2 linked regions of the Arcticibacter tournemirensis genome follow. Each later gene encodes a partner of the first gene's protein in a complex. Links are inferred from orthologs where the notes say so. Each region holds a gene or a part of one and is shown on either strand. Other genes may lie near its edges.

What was found.
Region 2: the proteins of trxB (region 1) and trxA are in contact, whole or in part, in a crystal structure (PDB 1F6M), measured with the Escherichia coli proteins. The link is inferred for Arcticibacter tournemirensis from one-to-one orthologs.

What each region holds. Positions count from the first base shown.
Region 1 is NZ_VFPL01000001.1:3,719,193-3,722,443, forward strand. The notes cover bases 277-3,196. They hold trxB (thioredoxin-disulfide reductase), read right to left. Parts: upstream 2,255-3,196; coding sequence 1,298-2,254; downstream 277-1,297. Other genes in these bases: BDE36_RS15660 (hypothetical protein), read right to left, coding at 277-370; BDE36_RS15665 (DUF4230 domain-containing protein), read right to left, coding at 465-1,058; BDE36_RS24360 (30S ribosomal protein THX), read right to left, coding at 1,094-1,216; BDE36_RS15680 (LOG family protein), read right to left, coding at 2,310-2,900; BDE36_RS15685 (TonB-dependent receptor), read right to left, coding at 2,928-3,196. Also shown: more of BDE36_RS15660, read right to left, coding at 1-276; more of BDE36_RS15685, read right to left, coding at 3,197-3,251.
Region 2 is NZ_VFPL01000001.1:1,155,455-1,158,699, forward strand. What follows is about bases 115-3,028. They hold trxA (thioredoxin), read left to right. Parts: upstream 115-1,368; coding sequence 1,369-1,689; downstream 1,690-3,028. Other genes in these bases: dnaE (DNA polymerase III subunit alpha), read left to right, coding at 115-1,243; BDE36_RS04850 (DUF58 domain-containing protein), read left to right, coding at 1,784-2,716; BDE36_RS04855 (sensor histidine kinase), read right to left, coding at 2,691-3,028. In the rest of the region: more of dnaE, read left to right, coding at 1-114; more of BDE36_RS04855, read right to left, coding at 3,029-3,245. UniProt on the Escherichia coli protein: Participates in various redox reactions through the reversible oxidation of its active center dithiol to a disulfide and catalyzes dithiol-disulfide exchange reactions.

The sequences.
Region 1 (3,251 bases):
TCAGGTAATTGCCCTTCTCTACCCCCTTTGATTCTATAAAGATCTCCGGATTACCATCCGAATCCATATCCATGTTCCATGCATCATTAATTCTGCCTTCAAGCTCCCCGGAGGTCGAACGATATTTCATTCCAGACGAATCAGAACGCAGAATAAGGAAGGCACTCTCAAGCTCAGATCCTCTTCCCCAGCTTACCACATCAAAGGTTAGTCCTGGTTTCACTTCAATCGCCTTGTGAAAATGGAATGGCTCGGGAAGCACAACCTTCACATCCGGCTTTTGCGGGGTCTTCTCCTCCACTGAAGTACAAGAGGCGACAACGGAAAGAATAAAAGGTAGAACTGCTACGTAGTTGATCAATTTACTCATCTGCATATGGTTTGAGAGGGATCAATAATACGAAAGGTTCTTAAGAAAATAAAATCACTATGATAATTTAGTCGCAGGCACGCTACTAACCCAATCACTTGAACTTAATTCCAACTTTCTTACCTGAGATATTCTCAAGCATGGGTTTAAAGATGACAAATGCATTTTGCCGTGTTTTGCCTAAGATATCCATCTCCTTTGCATTTTGTAATATCCGTTGTTCGGCCAGTTTGTAAATCCCTTCTACCATCTCTTTAGTATCTGCAGGAAACCAGGCGCCCGAAACATCATACACTTTCGATCGCTTATGATCAAGTTTCACATAACAAATCTCAGGTTGAGGAAGATAAACAGTAACGGAATCGGCCGACGACTTTACAATATCCTCCTTCCCTACTTTCCTAAGGTCGATACATCCGGTAACTTCGCCTGCAGCTACAAATAAGATCCTCTTGTCAGGTAAAATAAGTCTCAGCTCCTTTTTCTCCAGAACGTCTTTCATTGTATACTTCACCAGTTCAAGTTTACCGATATCCGTAATTTTTTCAACCATCACATCCTCACTTATCTCGGTTCTTGTCTGCTGAAAGCCGCGCTTCACATAAAAGAATAGAAACACAAGAAACAGCACGGTGAATACAGAAAATATAAGAATGATAGCTGTACGGATTCTAAGAGATGATGCCATATCTATAAAACGAAAAAAGTGCCTTTATGGCACTTTTACTTTGAAGTTTTTTCTTCCTGAACAGTGTCCAACGGTTTAGCAAGCTTATGTGGCCTTTTCTTTCCGAACGACTTGTTTGTAATTTTTCCTCTTCTTGATTTAATATCACCTTTTCCCATAGTTTTATATTTAAGTGATAACTAAACAGAATAAAGGCCAAAAATGTTTTAACAAACTAAAACCCTAAACCGGCCTTCCCTTTACTCAGTTTCAGCAAATTCCTTTTCAGCAAGATACCTTTCAGCTTCCAGTGCTGCCATACATCCTGTCCCTGCAGCTGTAACAGCTTGTCTGTAAATCTTGTCCTGCGCATCGCCACAGGCAAATACACCTTCGATATTAGTCATTGCGGTACCGGGTTTGGTAATCAGGTAACCAGTTTCGTCCATATCAAGCCATCCCTTAAAAATGTCTGTATTGGGTTTATGTCCGATAGCAACGAAAAATCCGCTTACGTTTATTACAGATTCCTCTGTGGTCTTATTATTGTAAACCCGGATACCCGTTACGTTCTGGCCGTTTCCAACGATCTCCTTTGTTTCGGTATTATAATGAATTTCAATATTATGAGTATTCAATACCCGGTTTTGCATGGCTTTTGAAGCTCTGAACTCGTCACGCCTTACCAGCATATGAACCTTGCTGCATAGTTTTGCGAGATAAGTAGCCTCTTCCGCAGCTGTATCACCGGCACCGACTATTGCAACTTCTTCGCCTTTAAAGAAAAAGCCGTCGCATACAGCACAGGCCGAAACACCAAAGCCATTATACTTTTGTTCACTCTCCAGTCCAAGCCACTTTGCTGAAGCTCCGGTAGCGATGATCACAGTATCGGCAGTTATTGTTTTATGCTCGTCAATCACCACGGTATGCGGTGGCCCTGAAAAGTCAACAGATGTAACGTAGCCAAACCTGATCTCTGTACCAAAACGCTCTGCCTGCTTCCTGAAGTCTTCCATCATTTCCGGACCCATTATTCCCTCAGGGTAGCCCGGAAAATTCTCAACGTCAGTAGTTTGGGTGAGTTGTCCTCCTGGTACAATTCCTGTATATAAAACCGGTTTTAAATCTGCGCGGGCTGCATATATTGCTGCAGTATATCCTGCCGGGCCTGAACCTATGATAAGGCATTGTACATGTTCTGTTTCCTGGGACATAAAAATTATTTAGTCTGCAAATTTACGAGTTTAACTCAGCCATTACAAGAGCAGTTCAGGTCAGATTTCTGTCTTTAAACCATACTTCATCCGGTACCGTGTCAAATTTTGTCATTTTCTCCACAAGCTCTTCAGGATTACCTTCATTAAATACCAGCGCGCGGTTAGAAGCCTTCAAAAAACGCTGTTCTACCATTACATCCATTTGTGCAAACAGATGATCGTAAAAGCCGGCAACATTCAATACGCCAATAGCTTTATTGTGCAAACCCAGCTGGAGCCAGGTTAAGACTTCAAAAAATTCTTCGAGCGTCCCAAAGCCTCCGGGGAGGATAATAAAGGCATCAGATAAATCAGCCATTTTCTTCTTCCTCTGGTGCATATTTTCTGTGATGATCATTTCCGTCAGGCTATTGTGCCCAACCTCCTTATCCATCAGAAATTGTGGAATAACACCGGTTACTATACCGCCCTTTTGAAGCACTGCATCTGCAAGGAGACCCATGACTCCGACGCTTCCGCCGCCATAAACAAGCCTGATCTTCCGTTCGGCAAATACAGCAGCAAGGTTCTCTACTGCCTCTTTAAGCCTGGGATCACCATTAAAGTTGGCGCCGCAGTACACGCATATGCTTTTCAGTTCCATGCGCCAAAAGTAATAAAAAGCTATATCCTATTTTGTAAGCAGTCCATCGAAAGTGATAGCAGCATAATATAAACCTCCAAGCGTAGGGCCTCCGGCATATTGTATATATTTTTTGTTAAATATGTTGCTGGCCCCTACCTTGATAGTAGCTTTGCTTTCTGGAATCCTGAAGGATGTCTGAGCGTCAAACGTGTTCACTGCAGCTACTTCTCCGGTAACAAGCGGACTCTCCCACAAAAACGACTGCTGCCATCTGTACACAATGCTGAAACCTAAATTTTTGACAATCTCGCGGTTTCCAAAAGAAACATTCGCCGACCATTCAGGAGTGTTGAAACCGGTTACGAAAAT
Region 2 (3,245 bases), 2.6 Mb from region 1 along the record:
TTACCTTAAAGCTCATTATCCTGCCGAATACATGGCAGCGGTGCTTAATAACCAGAATAATATTGAGAAGATCTCCTTTTTTATGGAGGAGAGCCGTAAGATGGGAATTCCGGTTCTTGGTCCGGACATTAACGAATCGGGACTTAGTTTTGGTGTGAACAAAAAGGGGGAGATCCGCTTTGGTATGTCTGGGGTTAAAGGTGTTGGTGAGAAAGCAGTTGAAAGTATTATTGAGGAGCGTGAAGCGAATGGACCATATGAGAATATTAATGACTTTGCACGGAGGGTAAATTCGAGAACGGTAAATAAAAAAGTATACGAGAATCTTGTTTATAGCGGGGCTTTTGATTGTTTCGGTTATCACCGAGCTCAGTTTTTCTTTAAGCCTGATAATTCTCCGTATAATGGCATAGAACGCCTGATTAAGTATAATAACGATTACCAGAACAGCTTGAACAGCTCTCAGGCTTCGCTATTTGGAGGAACCTCAGATGCAAACATACCCGAACCTCAGATGCCGGAATGTCCCGATTGGGGACTGCTTGATAAGCTGAAGTATGAAAAGGACATGATCGGCATTTACCTTACGGGCCATCCCCTGGATAATTACAAGTTTGAGCTTGATCATTTCTGCTCACATCAGATTAAGCATCTATCTCTGATCAATAAAGCGAAAAGCGGCGAGATGGTGGCGGCTGATGCGGAAGAATTTAACAAGATAAAGAATCGCGAGATCGTTATTGGGGGGCTTGTTTCGAATGCACAACACCGGACAACAAAAACAGGCAAGCCTTTTGGTTCGATGATGCTTGAGGATTATAGCGACTCTTTTGAGATCGTGATGTTTGGAGAGGAATACGTGAAACAGAAGTTGTTTTTCGCCGATGGATATTTCCTGCAGGTTAAAGGAATGATCTGTGAACGCTTCAGGCAAAAGGACAATTGGGAGTTCAAAGTTATTCAGATCACCCTGCTTTCTGACCTCAGGGATAAGATGGCACGGTGCCTTACTATTCAGTTGCCACTACATGAACTGTCAGAAAGTTTTATTACCGAAATGGATGGCATAGTGAAGGCGAATGAAGAACAAAATATCAACAGAAACTGTCAGCTTAAATTTGCAGTGTACGATTTGGAAGAAACTATCTCGATAGAGATGCCTTCTAAAAGCCTGAAAATATTTCCCAGTAATGAATTTCTTGAACAGCTGCATCTAAAGAACCTCACTTTCAAGCTCAATTAAAGAGCCCGGTATGATCGGGCAGGCGGCAGTATATTTTTTCATTTAGCTGTCACAATGTCGCAGTTGATTTGTGGTAAGGTTATTGTATATTTAACTTTGATTCTTAACCTGTAAATTATTAAAAAATGGCTATAGAAATAACAGATGCAAACTTTGAAGAAGTGGTGCTGAAATCTGACAAACCTGTATTGGTTGACTTTTGGGCTGAATGGTGCGGACCATGCCGCATGGTAGGACCTGTTGTTGAAGAATTATCTACAGAATATGCGGGTAAGGTAGTTGTGGGAAAAGTAAACGTGGATCATAATCCAGGCGTTTCCATGAAGTTCGGAATCCGAAATATTCCTGCGTTATTATTCTTTAAGAACGGAGAAATTGTAGATAAACAGATTGGTGCTGTTCCAAAATCGGTACTTTCTGATAAATTGAGCAAGCAACTCGCATAAGTTGAGAGACAGCAATTAGTATAGGCCGGCTTTTTTTAAAGCCGGTTTTTTTGTACCTTATGTTTACTACAGGAGAATAAGTTTTATGGTTGAAATGAAAGCTACTTCATTTTTCAGGGGCTTTCCTGACGGGGGATGGGAAGTGAATCTTGAGATACTGGCACGGCAGGTAGTAGAAGGGTTTATCACAGGTCTTCATAAAAGTCCTTTTCATGGTTTCTCTGTAGAATTTGCCGAACATCGTCTTTACAATAGCGGCGAGTCTGTGAAAAATATCGACTGGAAGCTGTATGGCCGCACAGATAAGCTATTTGTTAAACGCTTTGAAGAGGAAACTAATCTTCGGTGTCAGTTGGTAATTGACATCTCATCCTCCATGTATTATCCCAGCAGTGACTATAACAAATTTATCTTCTCTGCTTGTTCTGCTGCAGCATTAATGTACCTTTTTAAGAAGCAGCGCGATGCGTTTGGTTTAAGCTGTTTCTCTGATAAGCTCGAGTTCTCATCACCTGCTAAGTCTACTACAGTTCATCAGAAATATCTTTTTGCCGAACTTGAAAGAATGATGAAGCGGGACAGTCGGGGTACGAAAACAGATGTGGTTTCGGCTTTACATGAGATTGCAGAACTGTTGCACAAAAGGTCGATGGTCATAATATTCAGCGATATGCTTGAATCTGCTGTCTCTGCTGAACGGCAATCAGCCTTATTTGGAGCGCTCCAGCATCTGAAGCATAACAAACACGAAGTGATTGTATTTAACGTTCTTGACTTTAGTCACGAAGTTAAATTCGATTTTAAAAACCGGCCCTATCGTTTTACTGATGTAGAAACGGGGGAAGAAGTTAAGCTTCATCCTTTGGAGGTTAAGGAAAAATATGTCACATCGGTTGAGATTTACCGGAAAGAACTCCAACTTAAGTGTACCCAGTATCATATAGACCTGATAGATGCTGATATTTCAGCCGGCTTCTCACAGGTGTTGCAAGCCTATCTGATTAAAAGGAGCAGGATGCGTGCGTAATAGCAATAGAGATCTCTACTGTAGTTCCTTTATTTATTTCTGAATTTATTGCTACTGATATATTGTGAAAAGCCGCAATGCTTTTTACAATAGCAAGGCCCAGCCCATTGCTTTCATTGTCGGTGGAGTTTAATTTTTCAAAACGGTTGAATGCTTTTTCTATCAGGTAAGGACTCATTCCGGCTCCCTCGTCGGTGATTGAGATATTATAATAGCCATCTGAAATTTCGTCGCTTACGGTAATGCTGCCGTTTTGTTTGTTGTATTTAATCGCGTTGTTGATAATGTTGATAAATAATGTATGAATGAGCGTCTTGTTGCCATGGAAGCTAAAGTTGTGCTGAAGTGTGTTTATAAATTGAATTTCCTTTAAAGTAATTCGATCTTCCAGATCTTCCATAACATCTGCAAGGAGAGTAGGAAGCAGGATATGTTCATTTTTTTCATACTGATTATTCTCAACCTTAGAAATAAGCAGCAGACTGTTTATGATCGACTTCATCCTGTTGAGTGTTTTTAAAGAGGCCAT